DNA from 4 places in the Phyllobacterium sp. GQ127 genome. Region 4 is predicted to be linked to each of the others. Evidence: riboswitches for the same ligand, from Rfam matches in the RefSeq annotation. Region 4 holds a riboswitch; each other region holds the start of a gene.

Evidence for each region. A riboswitch is a leader RNA that binds a small molecule or an ion and turns the genes downstream of it on or off. The one in region 4 is predicted to bind cobalamin.
Region 1: it holds a riboswitch for cobalamin, as region 4 does, so the genes downstream of both, AC6CHM_RS05585 (CbtB domain-containing protein) here and AC6CHM_RS12995 (hypothetical protein) in region 4, are expected to answer to the same signal.
Region 2: it holds a riboswitch for cobalamin, as region 4 does, so the genes downstream of both, AC6CHM_RS11450 (ABC transporter ATP-binding protein) here and AC6CHM_RS12995 (hypothetical protein) in region 4, are expected to answer to the same signal.
Region 3: it holds a riboswitch for cobalamin, as region 4 does, so the genes downstream of both, bluB (5,6-dimethylbenzimidazole synthase) here and AC6CHM_RS12995 (hypothetical protein) in region 4, are expected to answer to the same signal.

What each region holds. Positions count from the first base shown of each region.
Region 1 covers NZ_JCAXDZ010000001.1:1,081,831-1,089,049, reverse strand. The annotation lists gene AC6CHM_RS05610 (ABC transporter substrate-binding protein) at 1-871, opposite strand, end outside; gene AC6CHM_RS05605 (hypothetical protein) at 1,445-1,582, shown strand; gene mmsB (3-hydroxyisobutyrate dehydrogenase) at 1,894-2,784, opposite strand; gene AC6CHM_RS05595 (isobutyryl-CoA dehydrogenase) at 2,812-3,978, opposite strand; gene AC6CHM_RS05590 (cobyric acid synthase) at 4,087-5,544, shown strand; cobalamin riboswitch at 5,605-5,837, shown strand; gene AC6CHM_RS05585 (CbtB domain-containing protein) at 5,887-6,066, shown strand; gene AC6CHM_RS05580 (CbtA family protein) at 6,192-6,911, shown strand; gene cobU (bifunctional adenosylcobinamide kinase/adenosylcobinamide-phosphate guanylyltransferase) at 6,911-7,219, shown strand, end outside.
Region 2 covers NZ_JCAXDZ010000002.1:639,091-646,309, reverse strand. The annotation lists gene AC6CHM_RS11455 (transglutaminase family protein) at 1-160, opposite strand, end outside; cobalamin riboswitch at 703-916, shown strand; gene AC6CHM_RS11450 (ABC transporter ATP-binding protein) at 1,187-1,993, shown strand; gene AC6CHM_RS11445 (ABC transporter substrate-binding protein) at 1,993-2,940, shown strand; gene AC6CHM_RS11440 (FecCD family ABC transporter permease) at 2,941-3,954, shown strand; gene cysQ (3'(2'),5'-bisphosphate nucleotidase CysQ) at 4,086-4,904, opposite strand; gene cysN (sulfate adenylyltransferase subunit CysN) at 4,917-6,866, opposite strand; gene cysD (sulfate adenylyltransferase subunit CysD) at 6,866-7,219, opposite strand, start outside.
Region 3 covers NZ_JCAXDZ010000001.1:1,256,858-1,264,076, reverse strand. The annotation lists gene ettA (energy-dependent translational throttle protein EttA) at 1-1,129, shown strand, start outside; gene AC6CHM_RS06455 (MOSC domain-containing protein) at 1,229-1,837, shown strand; cobalamin riboswitch at 1,864-2,056, shown strand; gene bluB (5,6-dimethylbenzimidazole synthase) at 2,103-2,846, shown strand; gene AC6CHM_RS06445 (DUF2293 domain-containing protein) at 2,779-3,096, opposite strand; gene AC6CHM_RS06440 (ArsR/SmtB family transcription factor) at 3,225-4,232, shown strand; gene metF (methylenetetrahydrofolate reductase [NAD(P)H]) at 4,232-5,158, shown strand; gene AC6CHM_RS06430 (DMT family transporter) at 5,652-6,548, opposite strand; gene AC6CHM_RS06425 (alanine racemase) at 6,728-7,219, shown strand, end outside.
Region 4 covers NZ_JCAXDZ010000003.1:201,904-209,122, forward strand. The annotation lists gene AC6CHM_RS12985 (GAF domain-containing protein) at 1-527, opposite strand, end outside; gene cobF (precorrin-6A synthase (deacetylating)) at 667-1,440, opposite strand; gene AC6CHM_RS12995 (hypothetical protein) at 1,437-1,700, opposite strand; cobalamin riboswitch at 1,803-2,026, opposite strand; gene AC6CHM_RS13000 (glutamine synthetase beta-grasp domain-containing protein) at 2,164-3,204, opposite strand; gene AC6CHM_RS13005 (GlsB/YeaQ/YmgE family stress response membrane protein) at 3,553-3,810, shown strand; gene AC6CHM_RS13010 (ABC transporter ATP-binding protein) at 3,816-4,601, opposite strand; gene AC6CHM_RS13015 (ABC transporter permease) at 4,598-5,374, opposite strand; gene AC6CHM_RS13020 (ABC transporter substrate-binding protein) at 5,432-6,379, opposite strand; gene AC6CHM_RS13025 (amidohydrolase family protein) at 6,491-7,219, opposite strand, start outside.

The DNA.
Region 1 (7,219 bases), on a different contig from region 4:
GCTTGTTTGTTTCTTCGGTCGAAATCTGACGCTTTTTCAGGTACTCAAAGGCTGGCCCAGCACGTTCAGAGAATTTTTTGGTGACGATCGTGTAAATGTCAGCAATCGGCCAACCATTTGGTTTTGGATCCGGGCAATCTGCGATGGAATTGCAGCGGTTCCATTCCTTTTCATCCCATGGAACGCCATTGTCCAACTTTACCATCGGATATTTGCCGAGAATGGCTGTCGGACCCCAGTAGTAGCCAAGCCAAGGCTCTTTGCGTTCGTAAGCTTTCGCTATCGAGCCATCAAGACCGGCTGCTGAGCCTGTGTCGACAAGTGTGAAACCATTCTTATCGCCCTCATAAGCCTTATAAAAGTTAGCGGTCGTGATCTGGCATGCCCAGCCTGATGGGCAATTATAGACGGCTCCCTTTTTAGGGTCTTCAGGCGAGGGGAACAATTCCGGATGCTTCATCGCGTCGGCGATGGTCTTGATATCCGGATGAGCATCAGCAAAATATTTGGGTACCCACCAGCTTTCAGTGCCGCCTTCAGTGATGGCTGGCGCTGCATAGACCAGCTTGTTCTCTTTGACAGCTTTTTCAAGCGGCTCGCGAACAGCATTCAACCAGCCTTCCGGTGCGATATCAGGCTGCCCTTTTTCGATCATGGAGGTAAAGGTCGGCACAGTGTCGCCTGCAACAAGCTCTGCATCGCAGCCATAGCCTTCGGTCAAGATTATCTTGTCGAGGTTGGCCAAGGCTTCGGCTGACTGCCAGTTCATGTTTGCGATTGTAACCGTACCGCAATCTTCGGCTGCTGAAGCTGATCCGGCATAACCGAATAATCCAGCTGCCAATATAGTTGAAGCAAGTAGCTTCTTCATGTTCTAAGTCTCCCACTCTTTTTTGACAGTTCACCCGAATGCGAATTTACCCGGTACTGCCATTACCAGTCATTCGCTTATGTGCCATTTGGCATCGTTATCCCGACAGAATGCAATGCTTTGATTGAATAAATGCGGTGTATCGCGACAAGGCCTATCGATAAAACGACGCCGGAAAAATGAATGAGGTGCCAAAACAACAATGCTCATAATGGCATCGTAACAAACCAATAGATGAAAGATCAACGCTTTCAGTGATTTTCTTTCAAAAGTTGATGTCGGTACGTGCCGATATCATCCCGTTACGGTTTTTTAGCTGCAACGACATGGCGCGCTAAATGCAGACACTGTGGGCAGTTCTCGACTTTCCTGTTAGCGCCATGCGCCGTCCGGAGGTTTTTCTGTTGAAAAGGCCCGCAGGGAAGCGCAGTTAACGCGAACTTTCATGGGTGCCATGCATTTTTGACGTGGCTACTAACGTAAATGCGACAAGATATGACGAATTACCGTGATCAAACTTTAAGCAATAAGCGCATTTGGAGTGCAACAACAGTTTCTCTTCGAGGTGCAGAAATGCTTTACATTTTCAATCGGAATAACGGCGTCCACATAGCGTGGAATGCAACTGAAAAGCGCGATACACCGCGCACCAATGCCAAGAGCGGCGTTGTGTCAGCTCTGTCATTCATCTGGACACGTTCGGCAGGCTAATTGTCATTGGCTTGCATGAAGCCGTTGCCTCGCCAGGTGACGGCTTTTTGTCATTCGAATTAGACTTTGGTGCGAATAACAAAAAACCGCTCTGCTCATTACAAAGCAGCGCGGTTTTTGCCAAAATAGATGTGGTATCTGTCGATTGATAAATTCGGCAGGAGATCCAACCCCGGTACGCAATACCTGATCCGGAGCGGTGAGCAGGGTCTTGATCTACTCACCCCTAAAGTTTTAACCGGACATCCTTACCGCGAGGTTATCGAGAACTTAATTAAACCTAAATTTTGCGAATTTCCGCATATGTGAGGTCAATCTTTGCGCTGAGTTGTGCGAAGATGATTGATGATGGCTGAAAAGTCCGAGCCTTCATTTCCCGCGGCACCAAATTCCGCATAGATGGCTTCAGCATGCGAGCCAAGTGGTGTCGCAGCGCCTACACTTTTCGCAGCGTCCTGTGCAAGCTTCAAATCCTTTAGCATCAACGCAGCGGCAAATCCCGGTTTGTAATCATTATTGGCGGGGGATGTGGCAACCGGTCCTGGAACGGGACAGTAGGTCGTTAGCGACCAGCATTGACCGGAGGAGGTGGAGGCGACATCGAAAAGCGCCTGATGGGAAAGTCCCAGCTTTTCCGCCAATGTGAAAGCCTCGCTAACGCCGATCATGGAAATGCCGAGGATCATATTGTTACAGATTTTTGCCGCTTGACCGTTCCCGGCATCACCGCAATGGACAATTTTTGCGCCCATGTGTTTCAAGACTGACTCGGCTTTGGAAAATGCTTCGGCACTACCTCCAACCATAAAAGTCAAAGTGCCAGCCGCCGCGCCGCCGATACCGCCGGAAACAGGCGCGTCAACGGAAAGCAGCCCATTCTTGTGGGCGATCTCATGTGCTTTGCGCGCAGAATCGACGTCAATCGTCGATGAATCGATAAACAGCGCATTCTGTTTTGCTGCTTTTGTCACGGATTCGTAGACTGAGAGAACGTGTTTCCCGGCTGGCAGCATGGTGATGACCACATCTGCATCAGCAACAGCGAACTCTGCGCTTGAGGCTACTGTCACGCCGTTGGCCGTGGCAACAGCCAAGTTGTCTGGCAAAAGATCAAAACCGAGAACTGTATGTCCAGCTTTGACCAGATTGGCGGCCATGGGGTTGCCCATATGTCCTAGGCCGATAAAGGCAATTATTGTCATCGCAGCACTCTCCCTGAATATCTTGTTTTAGTTTTTGATCATATGCCGCGCGATGATCACCCGCATAATCTCATTGGTGCCTTCCAATATCTGATGGACGCGCAGGTCACGAACGATTTTTTCAACGCCGTAATCATGCAAATAGCCGTAGCCACCATGGATTTGAAGCGCGTCATTGGCGATATCAAAGCCTTTATCGGTTACAAAACGCTTTGCCATGGCTGACCACTTGGACGCGTCATGGGCCTTCGCATCGAGTTTTGAGGCAGCTGTGTAGAGCAGCATTCGCGCGGCTGAAAGATCCGTCTCCATGTCAGCAAGCTTGAACTGCAATGCCTGAAACTGATTGATGGCCTTACCGAATGCTTTGCGCTCGGAAGCATAAGCAACCGCTTTGTCGAGTGCCGATTGAGCTCCACCCAAGGAGCATGCCGCGATATTCAGACGGCCACCATCAAGCCCTCCCATGGCTATTTTAAATCCATCACCCTCAGCACCAAGCCGATTTGCTACAGGAACCCGGCAATTATCGAATAAAACTGTGCGGGTGGACTGGGCGTTCCAACCCATCTTGAATTCATTTGCGCCAAATGACAGGCCCGGAGCATCCTTGGGAATGATCAGTGCAGAAATGCCCTTTGGTCCGGATTCGCCGGTGCGCACCATGGTGACATAAATATCGCTATCGCCTGCGCCGGATATGAATTGTTTAGCACCATTTAAAACGTAATGATCGCCATCCAGAACAGCTGTAGTTTTCAACGCCGCCGCATCGGAACCGGAGTTCGGTTCCGTCAGGCAATAGCTGCCCAGCCACTCCATAGACGTCAATTTGGGCACAAATTCTTGTCGTTGAGCTTGTGTTCCGAACAGGTCGATCATCCATGTCGACATATTGTGAATTGATATAAATGCTGAGAAGGCAGGGCAGGCCATTGAAAGAGCTTCAAATATCAGCACGGCATCAAGCCGTTTCAAACCCGATCCGCCAACATCCTCGCGCACATAAATGCCACCCATGCCCAGCGGACCTGTCTCGCGAATGACATCGGCGGGAAAATGCTTGTCGCGGTCCCAAGCGAGTGCCTTCGGTGCTACCCGATCAGCCGCAAAAGCGCGTGCCATATCCTGAATTGCCAGTTGATCATCATTGAGTTCAAATTGACCGGCCGCCGCATCAACGACTGCATCCATTATAGTTCCTCCCGAATATTACTGCCGGTCACTCTATCGGATGCGCGTAAGCGCGCAACGGCTTGCATGGGACTAGGAAGAGAAAGACATATCCGCTACTCAAAGCCCATGACACACGCAATCATGTTGCAAGGAACTGGCTCTGACGTTGGCAAATCCGTTTTGGTGGCGGGATTGTGCCGTCTGGCGCGCAATCGCGGTTTGAGGGTTTTTCCATTTAAGCCGCAAAACATGTCGAACAATGCTGCTGTTAGCGATGATGGTGGTGAGATTGGCCGGGCGCAATGGTTGCAAGCGCTGGCTTGTGGCGTGCCCTCGTCGGTTCACATGAATCCGGTATTGCTGAAGCCTCAGTCAGAAACGGGCAGCCAAATCATTGTCCAGGGCAAAGTTTGGGGACAGGCGAAGGGCAGGGATTATCAGCAATACAAGGCGGGATTGCTGAATGCGGTTATGGAGTCGTGGGATATCGTTCGTGCCGATGCGGACATAGTCATCGTTGAAGGAGCTGGATCGCCCGCAGAAATCAATCTGCGATCAGGGGACATCGCCAATATGGGGTTTGCCGTCAAAGCCAATGTGCCTGTGGTTCTGGTTGGCGATATTGATCGAGGCGGGGTGATAGCGTCGATTGTCGGCACGCACGCAATTCTTTCTCCTGAAGATCGGGATATGATTTCCGGTTATCTGATCAACAAGTTTCGCGGCGACATTTCGCTTTTCGATGACGGTTTGAAATCTATCACACAATTTACGGGCTGGCCGTCCTTCGGGGTTGTCCCTTGGTTGAAAGATGCCTCCCGTCTTCCGGCGGAAGACTCGGTTGTATTGGAACGGCTGGTCAAAGGTGATGGGCGGGCGTTGAAAATTGCCGTTCCAGTGCTTGATCGCATTGCCAATTTTGATGATTTCGATCCGCTGATAGCTGAACCGCAAGTCGAGGTCGTCATGATCAAAAGTGGAGAGCGAATCCCTGCAGATGCAGGTTTGGTCATTATTCCGGGCTCCAAATCCACCATTGGTGACCTTCAACGGTTCCGTGAAAATGGCTGGGACCGCGATCTTGATCTGCACAGGCGCAGAGGTGGTCATATTATCGGCATTTGTGGCGGCTTCCAGATGCTGGGTAAAACAGTATCTGACCCCCAAGGGATTGAAGGAAATATCAGGGAAATCAGAGGTCTTGGTTATCTCGATATTGATACAGTTATGGAGCCGGAGAAGACCGTGCGCAATGTCCAAGCCCATTCATTGCAGTTTGACATACCGTTGAAGGGCTATGAGATTCACCTTGGTCGAACGACTGGCCCCGATTGCATCCGGCCAGCCGTGAATATTGATGGCATAGCGGATGGTGCAATATCCGCTGACGGCAAAGTATTCGGTACCTATATGCACGGGCTTTTCAACGCGGACGCATTCCGGGCAGCATTTTTAAAGTCCATGGGAATATCTGCGGGCGCTCTCGATTATCACGCTGGTGTAGATGCGGCGCTTGACTCCATTGCAGCGCAATTGGAGTCAGTTCTGGATATCGAGGCATTGTTTGCGCTTAAACGTGTCTGACGGCGTAGGCAGCGATCAAGGTGTCGCAGATTCGTTTGACTTTTAGAGCGCTTGGTGAATAACGTTCAGCAGATGATTGGTTCCCGCATTGGCCAAAGGCCAGGGATCAAAAGGGAATGCGACGGTCGTACCCATTAGGGCGATCCCACCGCAGCCGACCCCGCGACTGTAGAGCGGTTAGGATATATGCCATGCTGAACGCGAAAGCGGACGGCAGTCACTGGGAAACCGGGAAGGCGGCATTTATCTTGCGACCCGCGAGCCAGGAGACCTGCCAATCACAGGGTAATAGTGCCCAAAACCGAGGGGGATTTTCCCTTCTGGCCCTGCACGGAGGTTGTTATGGCTACTGTTCGTACTTCTAATACGATTTCTCTCCCACTCGCATCGCGTCTGACGACGGCTGTTGTGTCATTGCTTCTCGGCGTGTTTATTATTTATGGCGTCGGTCTTTCACATTCTGAAACGCTGCATGACACAGCACACGACACCCGCCATTCATATGGATTTCCTTGCCATTGAGTCTTTGAAAGCTGAAATGCTGATTCAGCTATCGACCCTTAAGCATTGAAATAATGATGGTTTGTTTGGTCCGGGGCCTTTGCAGGTGCCCGGCGTCTCGCTTTTGGAATTGGGGAGTGGACTCCATGTTGGTCAAATATTTGCTGGCTACAATCATAGCCGGTCTGTTTGCCGGAATAATTCTAACACCGGCCATGTATGTAAAAAATGTACCGCTGATATTGCATGCGGAAGAGTATGAAAGTGCGGGCGGCGGAGGTCATTCCCATGATACGCCTGCCTCTGCGAGCGAATCTGCGGCGGTTACTCCGCACGAACATGCGGAAGAGGCGGGTCCCGAGCTGCCATTTGGACGTCTCGGTAATACGTTGTTGATCAATCTGGTGGCTGGAGCAGGCTTTGCGTTGATCACTGGTGCTGCGGCGCTTTTCCTCGGTCGGCGCATTACCCTTCAGAACGGAATCTATTGGGGGCTTGCAGGATTTTTCATCTTCAATTTTGCACCGGCGTTCAGCCTTGCCCCTGAATTGCCTGCTATGCCTGCAGCGGATCTGGCCATGCGGCAGACCTGGTGGCTGATAACTGTCATTCTGACGGCGGGCGGCGTGTATCTGATCGTACTGCGTGAGCAGATTTGGGCTAAGCTTCTTGGTGTTATATTGATTGTCGCTCCCCATATTTATGGCGCACCGGAAGCAGAAGATCTGACATCAGCGGTGCCTCCGACACTTGCCTCGGAGTTTGCCGTCTCAGCACTGGCAACCAATCTCTTCTTCTGGGTTGTACTTGGTACTGCACTGGGCTGGGCAATTCAGAATTATGCTTCATCGGAGCTTGAGCAGTAATGCAACCGCTGGAACGCGAAATTACCTTTATTCTTGGAGGCGCGCGTTCCGGCAAATCGTCCTTTGCCGAAGGTCTGATCGAATCATCCGGGTGGGATGCTATTTATCTTGCCACCGGCAGAGCGTGGGACGATGAAATGTCCGAGCGAATTGGGCATCATAGAGCGCGGCGCGGATCCCGATGGATTACAGTTGAAGAACCAATTGATCTGGCCGGAAAACTGGAAAGTCTTGCTGGTGTCGAAAAGGCAATCCTGGTCGATTGCCTTACACTGTGGCTGACCAATTTAATGATGGCCGAACGTGAT
Region 2 (7,219 bases), on a different contig from region 4:
AATTGACGAAATGGTTGGACGGACTGACCTTCAACGAGTGGCTCAGCACTTTGGTTCTCGAGTGCGGAGCTGGTTGAAGGCGGATGATCTGCGGCCCGAGCATGATGGGGCGATCATATTTATAGTGAGTCAGGTGATAGACTGCTGCGTGAATTGCCATGTCGCCCCAAAATTCAATAAAACATCGATGTCGCCAAAGGCTACATGCGAAGCCTAGCCTACTCCATCGGCTTGTTCACGCTTAAAAAACTTATTCTGCCATTTATTTTAGCACGTACTGAATCTGCACCTTAAACGGGCTGGCAAAATGGACGACACAACCAAATCCAAGAGAGGGGTAACATAATTTGCATTAGGCTTGCTGCGTGGTTCGACGGGGCTCACCATGAGGGAGGTTATTATTTGCAGGAAGTTACTTCCTGCAAGGTTATCGACCAATGTGCAATCAAACCACATTCCTCATGGTGAGCCCCGTCGAACCACGCAGAAACTCAATGCCAACAAAGGGTAGCTGCTGATTATCACCCTGGAATTGAAAAAGACCCGGACGAGCTGGACACTCACTATCCGGATCTCCATTCATTAAACCAGAAAACGGGAGGTGGGCGAAAGCCTCCCTCTCACTCCTGAGGGAAACATAGCATTCTTCTATTTTTTCCAAGTGCTATCTCTTTTACCCCATTTCATTTTCACTTCGGTTCAACTACTAATCATCGTGATGGTTTCTCCGGCTAGACAATGCTGGAGATGAAAAGGGAACACGGTGAGGCGTACCCAAAAGGGACCGAAACCGTGGCTGCCCCCGCAACTGTAAGCGGTGAGCGACGCCTGATGATGCCACTGATCGCAAGATCGGGAAGGTAAGGCTTTGCCAAGACCCGTGAGCCAGGAGACCTGCCATCATAATTGAAATTCGAACCGGACGGGGTGTGCCGGGAGCGATGCGATGACCTCTGTCCGCATTAGCGGCACCCGAATGCTTTGAATAGCTTCCGGTTCATCGTCTGCGTTCTCTGTCCTCCCCTTGAAAGTTGGCAGGTATGAACGTTTCGCGCATCGTCACTTCGACCCAGCATCATATTATCTACCCTCTCAAACAATCGGCATTGACGATTGTTATAACATTACGCTATCTCCTACCCATGTCGAAGTCCTCAGAATATTTCCACGGCATGGGAGCGCGCCCGTGAGCCATATACAGCTTGATGCAACAGCCGTGAGCTATAAAACCGGAACCCATATTTTGGTTGATGCTGCGTCGGTCGGCATAAGATGTGGCGCAAGGCTCGCTATTATCGGGCCGAATGGCGCTGGAAAATCCACCTTGCTGCGCATGCTGGCCGGGCTGCTGCCACCGACGTCCGGCGGAATAAGCTTCAACGGCAAAATTATCGGTACAATGTCGCCGCTTGAGCGGGCCCGGCAATTTGCCTTTGTCGGCCAGGCCGATGCCCCCGATCAACAGCTTCTTGTCGAGGATTATGTATCTCTTGGCCGCATTCCCCATCTGGGCGTCTTCACACGCACGGTCGACCGGGAAATCGTCGAAGATTCCATGGAGCGCGCGCGGATCAGCCATTTCCGCCGTCGTGCATTGGGTTCATTGTCAGGCGGCGAACGGCAGCGCATGCAATTGGCGCGCGCCCTCGCCCAGCAACCGGCCATCCTGTTTCTTGATGAACCGACCAATCACCTCGATCCAAAGGCGCGCAGCGAACTGCTCCTGCTCGTTGCCGGACTTAATGTCACGACCATTGCCGTTCTGCATGATTTGCCGCTTGTTGCGCCCTTTGCAACCCATGTAGCAGTCATGCACAGCGCTCAGCTTGTAGCGTCAGGCACGCCCGACGAAACGCTGACCCCGCGCATTGTCAGCGATGTATTTGACCTTGATGTGCTGCGCCTCAGGCACCCATCCCGCCAGCGCGACCTTATGGTGTTTGAAGCACCCGAACCGATCCATGACGCCCATTCTCATTCACGGAGCATTTGATGAAAAAATCCCTTTTTGCCCTCGCATTTACTCTTCTGTCTGCGCCTGCCTTTGCTTTCCCTGTAACCGTCGATAGTTGCGGCAAACCTTTGACCTTCGACGCCGCTCCCAAACGTGTCGTCGTCAACGATATCAACATGAGCGAAATGGCTTTCGCGCTTGGCCTGCAATCTTCAATGGTTGGCGTGACCGGAATCACCGGCTGGTACAAGCTCGATGATGCCTTCATCAAGCAGCAGGGTTCCATTCCGGAACTTGCACCAAAAAATCCGACACTCGAGAATATTATCGCCGTGCAGCCTGATTTCTTCTTTGCCGGATGGAATTACGGCATGCGCATCGGCGGCGAAGTTACCCCCGATACACTTGCGCCCTATGGAATCAAAACCCTCGAACTGACCGAGAGCTGCGTCCATCTCGATAAAAACCGCCCTGCCGCTTCCATGGAACTTCTCTATGGCGACATCGAAAAGCTGGGCAAAATTTTCGACAAGGAAGCAGAAGCTGAGAAACTGATTTCCGGCTGGAAGACCCAATTGGCACAGATCAAAAAGAAGGTCGGCACCAACAGCGGTAACCGCGTGTTCCTTTATGATTCCGGTGAAGACAAACCATTCACCGCTGGAAAGTTCGCCATCCCTTCAGCGATGATCAGCGAAGCTGGCGGCGTCAACATCATGGATGACCTGGAATCCAGCTGGGCCACCACCTCTTGGGAAACTGTTGCATCACGCAATCCGCAGTTTCTCGTACTCCTCGATTATCAGGATGATGTTGGATATAAGAAGCTTCTCGATTTCCTGAAGAGCCATCCGGCCATGAAGGAAACCGATGCAGTAAAGAATGAGCGCTTTGTCGCCCTTCGTTATGCGGAACTTACGCCGGGTCCTGCGAATATCGAAGCCATCGAAAAGATTGCCAAGGCAATGCATCCGGAAGCATTCTGAGTGCATTTTCCGGCGGGAACAAAACTGACTTTAGCGGCAAGCACGGTGCTGGTCATCGTGCTTGGGCTCCTTTCCATTGCCTATGGCTCAACATTTATCGCGCTTGGCGACGTGTTGAATGCCTTGGCGCATTTTGCAGGGCTCAGCGATCTGGCCACGACTGTGCCCATAGAAAGAATTATTGTCGACCTGCGTTTGCCCCGCGCCATCCTCGGCCTGTGCGTCGGTGCTGGCCTTGGCATCATTGGCGCAATGTTGCAGACCGTTACCCGCAACGATCTCGCCGACCCCTTCCTGTTTGGTCTTTCCTCGGGGGCTGCTGCTGGCGCGGTATCGGTTATAAGTCTTTTCGGCGATCGCTTCGGCGTATGGACCCTGCCCATTGCTGCGTTCAGCGGTGGCATGCTCGCAGCTATTATCGTTCTGCTGCTGGTGCGCCGCGTACAAGGTCAAGGTCCCGAGCGCATGATCCTTGCTGGCCTTGCCGTATCCTTCATCTTCACGGCGCTTGCCAATTATATGGTGTTTTCCGGCGATCAACGCGCCGCCCATTCGGTATTGTTCTGGACGCTTGGAGGACTGGGAATTGCGCGTTGGGATAATCTGCCGCTGGCATTGATTGGCCTCGCCTCGATCCTCGTCTTCGCGCTTTATAACCACCGCAATCTTGATGCGTTTTTGGCGGGCGAAAACACCGCGGAAAGCCTCGGCGTCAGGGTCAATCGAACTCGGAATATCGTGTTTATTGTTTGTGCCTTTTCAACCGCGATCTTTGTTTCAGTATCGGGCGTTATCGGCTTTGTCGGGTTGATGATTCCCCATATTGCGCGGCGTTTTTCCGGCCAGCTCCATGCCGGACTGATTGTAACTTGCGCGCTTTTCGGAAGCATACTGCTCCTTTCAAGCGACCTCGTCGCAAGACTGCTGCTCGCGCCGCAGGAATTGCCGATTGGCGTCGTCACCAGCTCCATCGGTGCGTTCTTCGTCGTCACCTTGCTGCTGCGCAAAGGATGAGATGATAATTTACTGCAGACCAAAGCCAAATGGCATTTGTTAAGGCATATGCCTGTGCGAGAGGCACTATTCTCGTGACAAACAATCTAAAGGATTTCAGCCGGGTTCCAGGTCTTAAAGCTGAAAACTGGCTATAGTCTGCCCCGAGCGACGAATCCGGGATTGGCAAAATCAGCATCATCCGCCTGATTGCGGCGACCATAGCTCAGCAACTTGCCATCCAGCGTCAGCGTCGTTCCACCAGCGGCGCGAAGCACTGCATCCCCGGCAGCCGTATCCCATTCCATCGTCCGGCTCAGGCGTGGATAAATATCCGCCTCGCCCCGTGCCAACAGGCCGAATTTGATCGACGATCCAACAGAAACACATTCTTCAATATCAAAATCTTCCAGATGCGCATCGGTTTCCGGCGTACGATGAGAGCGGCTGGCAACGGCGATCATCTGCTGCGGTGCCTTGCGGCAGGAAATTTGCCGTGCCGAAACAATGCTGCCCTCATGATCCAGCGTTATTTCCCTCGCGCCATCCGGGCCACCTGTAAACAGCCAGCCACGAACCGGAGCATAGACAACGCCCAAGACCGGAATACCATATTCGATAAGAGCAATATTGACTGTGAAGTCGCCATTGCGATTAACAAACTCGCGCGTTCCGTCCAGCGGATCGACGAGATAAAACCGGTCGCCGAGATCCCCCGGCACATGTCCGCCGGAAATTTCCTCTTCCGCAACAATGGGTATATGCGGCGTTGCCCGGCGCAATGCTTCCAGGATAATTGCTTCAGCCGCATGATCCGCAGCAGTGACTGGCGACTTATCGTCCTTAAGCGCGACGTCGCAACCTTCTTCGTAGATGCGCAGGATTTCGAGGCCGGCTGCAATCGCGGTTTTCTCGAATATGGATAGCAACGATGCGTAGTCGATCGTTGTAGGTACTGGATTTACTGTCACGTTCAGCCCTGCCTAGATCGACCACGAACTATGATCGAAATTGAAGATGATTCCGCGATCAGTGAGCAGCTTTTCCACTTCCGAGGCAAGCTCTTCGGTTGTCCGTCCCACGGTTTTCAGATGAAGCTCCGGATTCTCCGGCACTTCATAAGGCGAATCCACACCGGTGAAATTCTTGATTTCACCGCGCAGGGCCTTCGCATAAAGACCCTTTGGATCTCGCCGCGCGCATTCCTCAAACGGCGTATCAACGTAAACTTCCATGAACTCGCCATCGCCAAGCAATTCGCGGACCATGCGCCGCTCGGCGACAAATGGCGAGATGAACGAGACCAGCACAATCAAACCCGCATCAACCATCAGCTTGGCAACTTCACCAACGCGGCGGATATTCTCCACGCGATCTTCTTCGGTAAATCCGAGGTCACGGTTAAGACCGTGGCGGACATTGTCACCGTCAAGAATATAGGTGTGCTTGCCAAGTGCAGCCAGACGCTTTTCGACAAGGTTGGCGACTGTCGATTTTCCAGAGCCCGACAGGCCGGTAAACCAGACGACCGCAGGTTTTTGATCCTTCTGGTTTGCGCGCGATGCCTTGTCGACATCAAGTGCCTGCCAATGGACATTGGAGGCGCGGCGCAGGGCAAAATCGATCATACCCGCACCGACCGTCGCATTGGTCAGCCGGTCTATCAGAATAAAGGAACCGGTCGAGCGGTTGGATTTATATCCATCGAAAGCAATCGCCTCCTGCGTCGAAATATTGACGACACCAACCTCGTTCAGATCAAGCGATTTGGCCGCTTCCTGCGCGAAACTATTGATATCGACTCGATATTTCAGATCAGTGATGGTTGCCGTTACCTGATCGGTCTCGGTACGCAAAATGTAAGAGCGTCCGGGGATCAATGGCGCTTCGGAAAACCAGACGAGATGCGCGGCAAACTGATCGGCCACTTCGGGGCGATTATCCGGCGAGACCAGCATATTGCCACGGGAAACCTCGACCTCGTCCTCCAGCACAATGGTGACGGCCTGCCCTTCTCCCGCTTGGTCAAGGTCGCCGTCCCACGTCGCAATTCGTTTCACGCGCGAAACTTTGCCGGATTTGGCCACCACAATCTCATCACCCGGCGAGACTGTGCCGGAAGCTATGGTGCCTGAAAATCCGCGAAAATCGAGGTTGGGGCGATTGACGAACTGAACAGGAAAACGGAACGGACGTGTTGCATCGGCATCATCCAGAGCCACATTTTCCAGATGTTGCAGAAGCGACGGGCCTTCATACCAGCCCAAATTTTCCGATGGGCCGATTACATTATCGCCAAAGCGAGCGGATAGCGGAATTGCCTGTATGGTTTTGAATCCGAGTTCGCTTGCAAACTCCTGATATTGTTTGACAATCGTCTCGAATACGTCCTGCGAATAATCAACCAGATCGATCTTGTTGACCGCAAGCACGATGTTGCGGATACCAAGCAGGGACGCGATGAAACTATGCCGCCTTGTTTGACGCAAAATCCCTTGCCGCGCATCGACAAGCACAATAGCCAGGTCTGCCGTGGAGGCGCCTGTTGCCATATTGCGCGTATATTGTTCATGGCCGGGCGTATCTGCAACGATGAACTTACGCTTTGGCGTCGAGAAGAAGCGATAGGCAACGTCGATTGTGATGCCCTGCTCGCGCTCGGCCTCAAGCCCATCGACAAGGAGAGCAAAGTCGATATCTTCGCCATTGGTGCCATGTTTGCGGCTGTCATTTTGCAGCGCTGCAAGCTGGTCCTCGAAGATCAGCTTGGTGTCGTATAAAAGCCGGCCGATGAGCGTTGACTTGCCGTCATCGACAGAGCCGCAGGTCAGGAACCGCAACAGCGACTTCTTTTCCTGCTCTGCCATGTAAGCGCTGATTTCCTCAGCTGCGGATTGTGCAACCGAAGTTTCGATATGGGCCAGCTTACTCATCAGAAATAGCCCTCACGCTTTTTCTTTTCCATCGAACCGGCCTCGTCCCGGTCAATCATGCGCCCTTGGCGCTCTGACGTCCGCGAGATCAGCATTTCGCTGACAATTTCGGGAAGCGTTGCCGCTTCGGATTCAACTGCGCCCGTCAGCGGGTAACAGCCAAGCGTGCGAAAGCGCACCCTTTTCTCCTGCAATACCTCGCCCGGCAAGAGCTGCATGCGCTCATCATCGCGCATGATCAGCATTCCGTCACGCTCGACAACGGGGCGCTTGGCGGCAAAATACAGCGGAACAATCGGGATATTCTCCTGCATGATATATTGCCAGACATCCAGTTCGGTCCAGTTGGAGAT
Region 3 (7,219 bases), on a different contig from region 4:
GCCTGATCTTCTTCTGCTCGACGAACCGACCAACCATTTGGACGCTGAAACGACCGCCTGGCTTGAAAAACATCTGCGCGAATATAAGGGCTCCGTGCTTCTGATTACGCATGATCGCTACTTCCTAGACAATGTGACCGGCTGGATTCTCGAACTCGACCGTGGGCGCGGCATTGCTTATGAAGGCAATTACTCTGCCTATCTTGGTGCCAAGTCCAAGCGCATGCTGCAGGAAGGCCGTGAAGATGACTCCCGTCAGAAAGCTCTCGAGCGCGAACGCGAGTGGATTTCCGCCAGCCCGAAAGCACGTCAGGCAAAATCGAAGGCGCGTATCAAGGCCTATGATGCGCTCGTTGACGCCGCTAACGACCAGCGCCCCGGCGATGCCCAGATTCTGATACCGGCGGGTGAACGGCTGGGTCAGGTGGTTATCGAAGCCGAAAATCTCACCAAGTCTTTCGGTGATCGTGTGCTGATCGAAAACCTGACTTTCAAACTGCCACCCGGCGGTATTGTTGGCATTATTGGTCCGAACGGTGCGGGTAAAACCACTCTGTTCAAGATGATCACCGGTCAGGAAAAGCCGGATTCCGGCACTATTCGCGTCGGCGAGACTGTTAACCTCGGATATGTCGATCAGAGTCGCGATCACCTGAAAGCCGACAAGAATGTCTGGGAAGAAATTTCCGGCGGGACTGACATCATCAAGCTTGGCAAGCATGAGATGAACTCCCGCGCTTATGTTTCAGCATTCAACTTCAAGGGTACCGACCAGCAGCAGAAAGTTGGAAATCTTTCTGGTGGTCAGCGTAACCGCGTGCATCTGGCCAAGATGCTTCAGTCCGGTGGCAATGTTCTGCTCCTCGACGAACCGACAAATGATCTGGACACGGAAACCTTGGCAGCACTTGAAGATGCCTTGGAAAAATATGCAGGTTGCGCCGTGATCATCAGCCATGATCGCATGTTCCTTGACCGTCTCGCGACGCATATCCTGGCTTTCGAAGGCGATAGCCATGTCGAATGGTTTGAAGGCAATTTCGAAGATTATGAAAACGACAAGATTCGTCGTCTCGGTCCCGATAGCGTCAATCCAAAGCGTCCAAGCTACAAGCCTCTGACACGCTAAGTATAGGTGGGGAACCGCAAGGTTCCCCGTTGTCTTTGCTGGTGTAATCGCCAGATAATTTGCCGCTTTTCTAAAGCAGGGAACTCTTTGGAGCAAATGATGACTGACCTGTTCGTTAATCGTGACGAAATAGTCCCTTCGCGTAAGGTCAGTGGTCGTGTGATCGGGCTATTTGAGGCACTCGACAGGGATTTTGTCACTTCTCCAACAGATTCACTGGAACTGACTTTTGACGGTATTGTCGGTGACTTTCACGCGGGTCAGACGCGTCGCTCTGGCGGACGTGAGCCTTGGTATCCGCGTGGCACCGAGATGCGCAACGAACGCCACCTTTCCATTCTAAGTGCCGACGAGCTTGACGAGATCGCAGCAGGCATGGGCTTGCCTCAGCTGAAAGCTGAATGGATCGGTGGAAACATGGTGATTTCCGGTATTCCATCCCTTTCGATGCTACCACCCAGATCGCTGATGTTTTTTGAAGGTGGCGTGACGTTGAAAGTCGATGGACAGAATGCGCCCTGCAAGATTGCTGGTCGTTCTATTGCTTCGCATGCGGGTACTCCTGACGAAACCACCACTGCATTGGATTTTGTACGCGTGTCCAAGCGCTCGCGGGGTATCGTCGCTTGGGTTGAAAAGCCCGGGATCATACGCGCCGGTGAAAAAGTTGATATTCGTATTCCCGAACAGTGGATTTACAGGGTCTAAGGCTTGCGCCAAGTGCCTTTTCATGGCGAATAGAAAACAGGTCCGGTGCCAGCAATTTAGACGATTGCGGAGAATCGGGAAGCCGGTGAAAATCCGGCACGTGCCCAGCGCTGTAAGGGGAATGACCGTGCATTATGCCACGGTGGCCGAGAGGCCACAGGAAGGCGCACGGTTCAGCTGAACCCAAGTCAGAAGACCGGCCGGACCCCATAGCCCAAGCTGCGCGGACGGCGGCGAGGGCCTCAAGCGTTGTTAGGAGCAAACAATGCACGAAGCTTTTGATAGTCCGGTTCCAGCGGGTGATTTTACTGACGATGAGCGTGCGGCCGTTTATAAGGCGATTTATACCCGGCGAGACGTCCGCGATCAGTTTTTGTCAAAACCGATCGCCTATGATGTTTTGATGCGATTGCTCGATGCGGCGCACCATGCTCCATCTGTAGGCTTCATGCAGCCTTGGAACTTCATCACAATTCGCGATATGGCCCGCAAGAGGCAAGTGCACCGCGCTTTCGCCAAAGCCAACGAGGAAGCCAAGGCCCTGTTTCAAGATGAACGCCGGGCGCTGTATGCCTCTCTCAAATTGGAAGGCATCCTTAAAGCGCCGGTCAATTTATGCATCACCTGCGACCGGACACGCGGTGGAACGGTCGTGCTCGGTCGCACCCACAACCGCCAGATGGATGTCTATAGCACCGTTTGTGCAGTCCAAAATTTGTGGCTTGCTGCCCGTGCTGAAGGTATTGGCGTTGGCTGGGTGAGCATCTATCACGACAATGACATGCGCCAAATATTAGGTATTCCGGATCACGTTGAGATTGTTGCCTATCTATGCCTGGGCTATGTCGACGAGCTTTTTGATGCACCGGAGCTGGAAAAAAAGGGCTGGCGCAAAAGAATCCAATTACAGGACCTTATTTTTGAAGAAGGCTGGGGCCAGCTCAGCTCAGATCTTCCTCATCCGGATCCAGAAGACGTGTTGCCCGCCATTCCGTCAGTTTGCGATTAATCGCATCAAGCACGAAGAAACGAGCGGACTCTTTGTCATAGCCTTCGTCGCGCAGCGCATCATAGTCTGTATGTTGATGCCGCACATGGGCAATAGCGGCCAACCATACGGCAATCGGCGGCGGCAAGGTCTTCATGTGGGGCGCACCTGCGGCCGCGCGTATTGGTTCCGAATCGGAATAGGGAACGGCGGGTAAAAGCAAGGTCAGCGCTTTGTTGATTGAACGCTGACGGTTCGTTCCTGCACTCATTGATGTCTTTCTAATTTGATTCTGGCGCCTATTTCAGACGCGGCAGAAATTGTCGTCAATGGCAAAAACCTCTTGCCAATCGTCGCCTCATGACATAAACATATCTTTATGTCTTTTGAGGATTGGTTATGGACAGGCACAATCTTAATCTCGACCTGATGGTTGATACGTTGAAAGCGGCAGCTGAGCCTAGTCGGCTACGCATTCTTGCTTTGTTGTCGCGTGGTGATCTAACTGTTTCCGACCTCACATCCATTTTAGGACAATCTCAGCCGCGAGTGTCACGACATCTGAAATTGCTCTTTGAGGCAAGTCTTATCAACCGCTATCAGGAAGGCTCCTGGGCCTATTTCCGTTTGGCGGAATCATTGATTGTGGGAGATATTGCCCGTTCCCTGCTAGATCGCCTGGATTGTTCTGATCCCCTGCTGGAGCGTGACCTTGAACGTCTTTCCTCTGTGAAGCTTCAGCGCCGTGAACGTGCGGCTGCCTATTTTAGCGCGAATGCTTCAAGCTGGGATGCTATCCGCTCGTTGCATGTTCCAGACGGCGCTGTGGAAGAGGCCCTTACCAAGATCATAGGTGCAAGACCGTTTCAAGCGATGCTCGACGTCGGTACGGGTACCGGGCGCCTGCTTGAGCTCTTTGCTCCGCTCTACTTGCGCGGTGTCGGTATCGATATCAATCGCGACATGTTGACGATTGCCCGGTCAAATCTTGAGAAGTCCGGCATTGCCAACGCGCAAGTCCGTCAAGGTGACGTCTATTCCTTGCCGGTAGACAGAGAGTCTTTCGATCTGGTGACAATCCATCAGGTCTTGCACTTCCTTGATAATCCGGCCGAGGCCATTCGTGAAGCTGCACGTGCCTTGCGTCCTTCCGGCCGAATGTTGATCGTCGATTTTGCTCCACACGAACTTGAATTTCTACGCGACAGACATGCCCATTTGCGCCTCGGTTTTCATGATGGACAGATTAAAGACTGGCTGACGGAAGCCGGACTGACGCTGGAACAGAGCATGGAATTACAACCAAAAGATAAAGACAAACTGACTGTTAAATTGTGGCTGGCACGCGACCCACGCTTGCTAATTGCCGATCCTGTTTCAACCTCCCGCGTTACGGAGAGTGTCTAATGAGTTTTTTCCGCCAATCCCGCCGTGCCGATCTTGGTAGCAATATCAAGGTTTCATTCGAGTTCTTCCCGCCAAAGACCGAGGTGATGGAAGAGCGTCTCTGGGAGACTGTAACGCGTCTGGCTCCGCTTAATCCCGAATTTGTCTCTGTGACATATGGGGCAGGTGGCTCAACTCGTGAACGCACAGCCCGCACGATCAAGCGCATCTTAACCGAAACCGATGTGAATGCAGCGGCACATTTAACCTGTGTTGATGCCACGAAGGAAGAGGTGGACACGGTAATCCGCGAATTTGCCGCCATGGGTGTCAATCGCTTTGTCGCCTTGCGCGGCGATCCGGCAAGCGGCGTAGGTGCTCATTACAAACCGACACCGGGTGGGTATGAAAACGGTGCCGAACTTGTCGCTGGATTGAAAGCTTTCGCTGACTTCGATATTTCGGTGTCTGCATATCCCGAAAAGCATCCCGAGAGCCCGGATTTTGCTACCGACATCGATATGTTGAAGCGCAAGGTCGATAATGGCGCGACGCGTGCCATCACGCAGTTCTTCTTCGAGAACGACCAATATGAGCGCTATGTTGAAAAGGTGCGTCGTGCCGGAATCTATATTCCGATTTTGCCTGGCATACTTCCAATCCATAATTTCACCCAGGTTACCAATTTCTGCTCCAAAGCTGGTACTCACATACCTACATGGTTGGCAGAGCGGTTTGATGGATTGCAGAATGACGAGCAGACTCATGCTCTGGTAGCTTCAGCCGTCGCAGCGGAACAGGTTCTTGATCTGGTCGAACGTGGCGTGCAGGATTTCCATTTTTACACGATGAACAGGGCTGATCTCGCCTTTGCGATCTGTCATCTCATCGGTATTCGTCCGGAAGCTGTAGCACTCCAATCCAATCTGGCCGGTGCGGCAGCTTGATAACAGCTTGTAAAAGTGAAACGGCCCGGTTGCTATAACCGGGCCGTTTCTTTTGTTTCACTCACTTAACGGTCAGAGACCATATCCGTAGCGCTCATATTTCAATTCAAGGTATCAGTCCTACGACCATTGCACCAATAAATGCGAACGCTGCACAGATCATAAGGACATTCATCGATCGAGTTAGTCCCATCGCTTGTCTCCTGCAGTTAACCCCCATAACATAGCGCAAATTCGCCACAGAAAAAGCCCAAATATTACCGAACGATGACAAAGAGTGTAGAAATTTTTTCTACAGCAACGATAAGTTTTTGAAACTAAACGTATTTAAACGTTTGAAAATGTCGAAAAAATCGAAAAAATTCTTTGCTGGCGGTAAAATTTTGCAGTGCAATAAAATTATCGCAGTTCTCGTTAGCGTGTTGCTTTGCCACATTTCGAACAGGATTAAGCCTTGGAGTTTCGGGCTAACTACAGAAATTTTATGACAATTCTATCTATTCGGCTTTCTGGAAAGCGCTAGAATACGGCCATCAATGATCAGCAGACCCAAAGCGATGAGGGCCATTCCGGCAATGTCTTGCACCGCCAGTTTCTCGCTAAGAAAAATTGTTCCAAGTAAAACGGCGCTGACCGGAACAATCAGGGTGACGAGGGAGGCATTGGTTGCTCCCGAAGCTTTCACGATTGAAAAGAACAGGATATAGGCGAAAGCTGTCGATAGCAGCCCCAATCCGAGAATGGCGGACCAGACGCCCAGGCTAATCCCATCCAAATGCGGCATGCCGTCATGGAGGAGTACGACAGGGATCATGATAAGAGTGGATGCTGTCATCTGTCCGGTTGCCGTTACTGTTGGCGGGATGCCTTTAAAGCGTTTGGCCAGGATGCTCGCGAAGGCGTAGGATATAGTTGCGGTTATGACAGCAAGCTCGGCCCATAGCGGCCCGCCAAGGCCAGTCAAAATTCCAGGCCCGATCATGACCACAATACCCACGATACCCATGAAAATGCCGGCAAGCTTGGCTGCCGTAACCTTTTCGTCGGCGGTCAGTATGGTCGCCAATATGACCGTCCAGATAGGGGTCGTTGCATTGAAGATAGAGGCAAGACCAGCACCTAGCGCTGTTTGCCCGATGAAAAGCAAAGAAAAGGGAATGACATTGTTCAACAGGCCGAGTCCGGCAAAACCGAGCGCGTGGCGACGATAGTCCCAGAAATTAACACCGCGGCTTCCAAGATAAATATGCAGCGCCAGGGCTGCTATGACAACGCGAAACAACACCAGCGTGAGGGGTGGAACGACTTGTACAGCGATGCGCGCGAAGAAGAATGATCCACCCCAAATAGCACCTAACAACAGCAATTGCAGCCAGACAAATCCGGACATGGAAAGGGTCGGCGGCACTTTGGCATCAGCTACGGACACGGCAATTACCCTTTCATGGTAAGCAGATTGCAAATCCTTAGCCATTTTATGGCGAGTCGCCACCCGATTCTTGCAACAAGTCGCGACTTTCATCCGTCACTTTCCCTTGCTAAGAGTCTGGAATGACGCAAGACACACAGATGCAACGATTCGCCACCGCCCGTGATGCAGCGCTTGAATTGCGCCCGGATCAACCGGTTTATTGCTTCAGGCCTCAGGTCCTCATCGAGGACGCTCATAACTTCATGAAGATGTTTCCTGGCGAGACCGCTTATGCGGTTAAAACCAATGGTGAAAATCTGGTGCTGGAAACACTCGCCCGTAACGGCATCAATACATTTGACGTGGCCTCGCCGGGGGAGTTCGCAGCTGTTCGAAAAGTGGCACCCAATGCGCATATGCTCTACATGCATCCGATCAAAGCGCAATCGGACATCCGTCTGGCTCTTGAAACCTATGGTATCCGCATCCTTGCCGTAGACCATGAAGATGAGATCGCCAAGGTGACCCGCATTGTGCGGGCTTTGGATATCGATCCGGGCAGCATAACTCTCTACATTCGGTTGCAGACAAAGGGACATGCAGCATACGAGCTTTCAAAGAAATTCGGTGCTGCTCCGGCCCATGCCGTG
Region 4 (7,219 bases):
ACGTCAATCGCCGCCATCAGCCGCCCGCGATGATCGAAAATCGGTGCTACAGTACAAGAAAGCGCTGTGTTGCGACTGCGGAAATGCTGGTCGCGGTGGATCGTCAGGGCACGTTGTTCAGCCAGCGCTGTGCCAATGCCATTGGTGCCCTCGCACTCTTCGCTCCAGACTGCGCCCGTCCAAAGTCCCGCCTTGCAAAAGGTGGCATCATCGCCCTCATAGCCCCGGCGATCGACTGGAACACCATTCTTGTCCGCTAAAAGGACACAACATCCCGCACCACCCACCGCCGAATAAAGCCGGTCGAGTGCGATTTCTGCGGTTTCTATGAGAGATCCCAGCTCTTCACGCGCTTCACGCAATTCCTGATCGGTCAGCATGTTTGGCGGCGTGCCCTCATCAGGCTTCAAGCCGTAGAGACGCATTGAACGCCCCCAGGATGCAACAACCGCTGACTGCGCGGCAGCGTCACCTGTCACGGCAGATTGGATATGCTCGGCATGTAAGCCGTCATCCTGCGTTCCCATGGTCCTCCTCCGAAGTCCATGTACAGGGTGACGCCTGTTCTCGCCTACGTCAAGTCACCTATTGATGGCGGCAACCGGGGCTGCTCTACCGACGCGATTTAAAGGCGTAGGTCCAAAACGCCCCCGGTTATAATCGCAGCTATTCTCCAATCTCGTCATATGACCTTTTCAGCAAATATGTATCCATGATCCAGCCCTTTTGCGTGCGCGCAACATTTCGCAACCGCTCAATATCGTCAACGACATCGCGCAGCTTGCCGGACATGAGAATCTCGTCTTCCGTTCCTATGTAAGCACCCCAATAAATATCGACATCTTCATCAATTGCCTTGAACGCGCCCTCGCCATCGAGCATCACAATCACGCTTTCCGAATTGTTCGGAAAACCTTCGGCAAGCTTGCGCCCGGTGGTTATCGTAATGGACTCGCCGATTCGATTGAGCACAACCTTATGCTTTGCCGTGAGCGCCTGAATGCTGGTAATGCCGGGAATGACATCATAGTCCAGTTCGAAATTGCCCTTTGCGTTCAGTCTGTCGAGAATGCGGATCGTGCTGTCATAAAGCGATGGATCACCCCAGACGAGGAATGCGCCGCATTCATCATCGCCCAGTTCCTCCATCAGCAGATGCTCATAGGTTGCCTCCACCTTATCATGCCAGTCATTGACACTCGCACGATAGGTCGAGGAAGGCTTCTGGCGCAGCGGTGTTTCAAAATCCACCATGCGATAGTTTGGGTCGGTAATGAACCGCTCGCAAATTTCCCGGCGGATACGCGATAGCTGCTCTTTCTCGGCACCCTTATCCGGAATGAAAAATACATCCACCTGATTGAGCGCATTGACTGCCTGTATGGTCACGTAGTCTGGGTTGCCCGCGCCAATTCCGATGATGAGCACTTTGCGTTTCACTGGGGCACACGCGAGGCCGACGATAGTTCCGACCTTTGACTCTCTTCGATCAAAGCACAGAACAGTTCGTGGAGGCGTTTTGCCCCCACATGTTTTCCGGCATAGGCCTCAAGCTTTATAATCTCCTGGCTTGCAGCTGCAACGATATTGGTGCCGCGAGGCCGGGAGAGCAGCCAGGCAAAAAACACGTCTTCCGGCACAGTTGCCGCGTTGACCGATTGTGGGTTGCTATATTGATTTGTATTGGCGCCGAGTATCATGCTTAACCCCGATTGTTGGGGACAAGGGTCAAGCGCGAAGATTGCAGATAGTCAGCCTGCGGCAAACCATTGCAAGCGACACACCGGGACACCCCGCCCGTGGACGTTCATCATGTTTCGGCAGGTCTCCTGGCTCACAGGTCAGTATTGCTGTCTGGCCTTCCCGGGAAATCCCAGTGACCTTTTGCCTGAACGAATTCAAGCGACAGCAACTCGCTGTTTACAGTTGCGGGGGCAGCGCCGGCATTGGTGAATATCACTTCACCGGCTTCCCTCTTAGCTCCCGGCTTTGCAGCACGGGGAGAACCGGAACACTCTTATAAGAACCCAGCCCACCTATTGAGGTCAACAGGGCAGGCGTAAATTTATCGGGGGGAAACCGGTAAACGGCTGAATGCGGCGTATCACCAATAGAAAATGGCGCAGGCTGGTGCCCGCGCCATTCCAAACTATTCAAACAAGATCAAGCGGCGAGAACTTCTTCCGCATCTTCCGGCACTTCAGAAATTGTCCGCAGGATTTGCGACGCGATCTGGTAGGGGTCGCCCTGCGAATTCGGACGGCGATCTTCAAGATAACCGCGATAGCCATTGTTTACAAAGCTGTGCGGAACGCGGATTGATGCACCGCGATCAGCAATGCCGTAGCTGAACTGGTGGATCGACTGGGTTTCATGCTTGCCGGTAAGGCGCATATGATTGTCCGGTCCATATACGGCGATATGGGCAGCGCAATTCTGCTCAAATGCCGCCATGACCTTTTCGAAGTAATCCTTGCCGCCGACTTCACGCATATAGGTGGTGGAGAAGTTGGCATGCATGCCCGAACCATTCCAATCAGTATCGCCGAGCGGCTTGCAATGATATTCGATATCGATGCCGTATTTCTCAGTCAGGCGCTGCAGGAGATAGCGTGCAATCCAGACCTCATCGGCAGCCTTCTTGGAACCTTTTCCGAAAATCTGGAATTCCCACTGGCCTTTTGCCACTTCAGCATTGATGCCTTCATGGTTGATGCCGGCATTCAGGCAGATATCGAGATGTTCTTCAACGATCTTGCGGGCGATATCGCCAACATTGCTGTAGCCAACGCCTGTATAATATGGGCCCTGCGGCGCAGGAAAACCTGTCTCAGGGAAGCCGAGCGGGCGGCCGTTCTTGTAGAAGAAATATTCCTGTTCGAAGCCGAACCATGCGCCGTCATCATCAAGAACTGTTGCGCGGGTGTTGGAAGGATGCGGTGTCTTGCCATCGGGCATCATGACTTCGCACATGACGAGAACGCCATTCTTGCGTTCACTGTCCGGATAAAGAGAAACAGGCTTCAATACGCAATCCGAGCTTTTGCCCTCTGCCTGCATTGTCGAGCTTCCATCGAAGCCCCAAAGCGGCAATTGTTCCAGCGTCGGAAATACGTCGAATTCCTTGATCAGCGTCTTACCGCGAAGATTTGGCGAAGGGACATAACCGTCGAGCCAGATATATTCGAGTTTATATTTTGCCATTCCGTTTCTCTCATATTTTATTGTGCAGACCGGTTGCGAGGCCTGCATCGTGGAGCGCAGTTCGCAGATAGAATTGACAATGCAAACAGCGTGCCAATTCGCTCAGCCGGATCGCAAAAATTTGAAAAACATATTAGCCGGATATTTTTAGCGGTGCTTTTTGCAGTTTGAAGCTGCCATTGCTATGCTGACGGCTCAAAAAAACCGCTTTTACCAATCGCCACGTTGATGCATTTTTAGGCAGGTGCGGAATTTCTAGGCATGATAAGGCGCAAATTCTGTCGCGAGCTTGGAACCAATAACTCACTTCCGGATTAACGATCTGGAATGAACGAAATGGAGAGTATTATGGAAAGTGCCGGAATCGGGTGGATCGCAGCAATCATCATTGGTGGCGTTGCGGGCTGGCTTGCAGAGATGTTCATGAAGAGCAACATGGGCGTCATCATGAACATCATACTCGGGATCGTGGGCGCGATAATCGCCAACGCGATCCTTTCCATGGTCGGCGTCGTCCTTACAGGCTGGCTGGGCTATTTGATTGCAGGCTTTATCGGCGCCTGTATTCTTATCGCTGTTGCCCGCATGTTCAAACGAACAGCCTGATTTGATTAATGAGAAACGGCAGCGAGTATAGCCTCGCTGCGAATTTCCTCGGTCAATTGAAGCCGTATCCGGGCAAACTCGGGTGCGGCTTTAACCGTGTAATGGCGCGGATGTCCCAGCGGTACCGGCGTGATCGACTTGATACGGCCCGGCCGCGCTGACATCGTAACCACGCGTGACGCCAGAAAAATCGCTTCTTCAATATCGTGCGTGACAAAGATAACTGTCTTTTGTTCCCGCTCCCAAATACTGAGCAGCAGTTCCTGCATCAAGCCTCGCGTCTGGTTATCCAGCGCTCCGAAAGGCTCATCGAGAAGTAGTATTTTCGGATCATTCGCCAAGGCGCGGGCAATTGCCGTGCGCTGCTGCATGCCACCGGACAATTGCTTTGGCCAATGGTTTTCAAATCCTTTAAGTCCCACCTTGTCGATGTAAGAGGCGACAATTTCAGCTTTTTCCTTTGCGCCGACGCCGCGTTCTGTCAGGCCGAAACCGATATTCTGTTCGATCGTCAGCCATGGAAACAGCGTATAGGACTGGAACACGACACCGCGATCTGCGCCTGGACCTTTCACCTCTTTGCCATCAAGCGTGACCGTGCCCGTGGTCGGCCGGTCAAGCCCCGCAACAATACGTAACAGCGTGGATTTTCCGCAGCCGGATGGTCCGAGGATGGACACGAAATCATTGTGCGGAACAGTCAAATCCGTCGGTTGCAGCGCCTGCACAGGCTGCCCGCCGCGAACACCCGGAAAGACACGGCTCACGCCTTTAATGATGAGCGTGCTCATGCGAGCCTCCATGCAAAAAGGCGGCGATTGACCGACTTGAACAGGAAATCTGAAATCAAACCGATAATGCCGATAACAATAATGCCGAAAATAATCTGACCTGTAGCGAGCAGCGCCTGACTGTTGATGATCATATACCCGATACCGGAGGATGCGCCGATCATTTCAGCCACGATGACATAGGTCCACGCCCAGCCTAGAACCAGCCGCAATGTCTCAGCCACGTCCGGGGCATTGGCAGGAATAAGCACGCGCTTGACCACACCTCGGTCATTGGCGCCGAGTGTATAGGCCGCTTCCACCAGGTCTCGCCTTGTATTGGCAACGGCAACGGCAACCATGAGAATGATTTGAAAAACGGCACCGATGAAAATCACCAGCAGCTTTTGCAATTCGCCGATACCCGCCCACAAAATGAGAAGTGGAATAAATGCCGATGCAGGGAGATAACGCGCGAAGGATACAAATGGCTCAAGCAGGGCTTCGATCGGTTTGTAAGCTCCCATCGCAATGCCAAGCGGCACGGCGATAATGGCAGCAATGATGAAGCCGCCAACAACACGCCAGATCGTCATTCCGATATCATAGAGAAAGTTCTGCTCCGACAGCAAAATCCAGCCATCATTCACCATGGTCAGAGGGTCTGCAAGAAAGGTGCTGGATACAAAGCCGCCGAAAGTCGCAAAAGACCAGCCACCGACAAAGAGAATGAAAAACAGAATACCCAGAAGTATCCGCGCTTGCGCCCCGATGGGCTGTAAAGGTCTGAACATAAAGTCCCCTTGGCAAAAACGAAGAGCGGACAATGCCCGCTCTTCGCGCAAGCCTCATTATTGTATGAAGCTGGTATCTACAATTGTTGAAAGATCGGGCTTCTTTTTGATGATGCCAATTTCAAGCAGCAATTCTGCAGCTTCCTCAGAAAAGGTCATGAATTCCTTTTCGAAGAAGATCTTGTTTGCAGCCTGATCCTGCCACTTCAGGTATTGGGCAGATTCTGCGAACTTTGCACCGGACTGCTTTACATCTGCTCCCATGATCTCAAAGGATTTATCCTTGTCTGAAGCAATCAAGGCCAATGCATCAAAATAGCTTTTGGCCAGCGCTTTTGCAGCTTCAGGATTCTTCTCCAGAAACTCATTCGTGCAGCCGAAAGTATCCATCACAGCCGGATAATCCAATGTGGTGGCGATGATCTTGCCCTTGTCTGGCGCAGCGCGAACAGTGGACAGATATGGCTCATAGGTCATGGCCGCGTCATTCTGCCCAGCGACAAAAGCCTGTGCCGCCGGTCCAGGTTCCATATTGACTACTTTCACGTCTTTGATCGAAAGACCATTCTTCTTCAGCATCCATGCCAGCACGAAATAAGGCGAGGTGCCAGGTGCAGAGGCCGCAACAGATTTGCCCTTGAGGTCAGCAATCGCGTTGACATCGCTGCGTACCACCATTCCGTCCGCGCCAAAGGATTTGTCCATCTGGAAAATCTGCTTCGTCGCGACACCATTGGCATTCCACGAAATCCATGTTTCCACGGTGGTTGCCGCGCATTGAACATCGCCGGAAGCAAGCGCCAGATGACGGCTGGCTTGCGGAATTTTGGTCAGCGTCACATCAAGACCGTTCTTCTTAAAAATTCCGGCCTGCTTTGCCAGCGTCAGCGGCGCGAAACCTGTCCATCCGGAAAGGCCGACGGAAACTGCTGTTTCTGCAAGTGCAGCGGTGGGAAAAAGTGCAAAAGCAACAGACGCGATTGCGATGTATTTTTTTAAACTCATCGTGACAGAACCCCTTTGTTTATTTTTTTGGCAAGCAGATATCTGACTATATGATAGGCAGGCCGGGTTTCTTTTGTCTACACATATTCGAAGAATTTATGTGAACCCAACTCACCCGAGCCGCGGCGCATAACTTGCAGGATCAATATTTTCTGGCCTGCCTGCAAGATCAAGCGCGCTCACCTTTGCCGGTGTTTTCGCGATCACTTTGCCGCCCTTTATAACAGCAAGGCGGGTTGCCTTCAGGCGTATGGCTTCTATCGTATCGGCGGCTTGCAGCAGCACCATGTCGGCCTTGCAGCCGACATCAAGCCCGTAGCCTTCAAGATTCAAAATCTTGGCCGGCTCTGTCGTCACCGCAGCAAAGCACTGGCGCATGGCGTCGCGGCTGGTCATCTGCGCCACATGCAGTCCCATGCTGGCAACGTCCAGCATATCGCCCTGCCCCAGCGAATACCAAGGATCCATCACGCAATCATGGCCGAAGGCGACAGTAACGCCATGAGCCAGAAGTTCCGGAACGCGTGTCATTCCGCGGCGCTTGGGATAAGTGTCATGGCGGCCCTGAATGCCAATATTGATCAGCGGATTGGCGATTGCGGCCACACCAGCTTCTGCAATCAGCGGCAAGAGCTTGCTGACATAATAATTATCCATCGAATGCATGGATGTCAGGTGCGAGCCTGTCGAGCGACCGCCAAGTCCGAGCCTTTGCGTTTCATAGGCCAGAGTTTCGATATGGCGTGACAGCGGGTCGTCAGTCTCGTCGCAATGCAGATCGATCATCAGCCCGCGCTCGGCAGCGATTTCGCACAAGGCCCGAACGCTTGCCGCCCCATC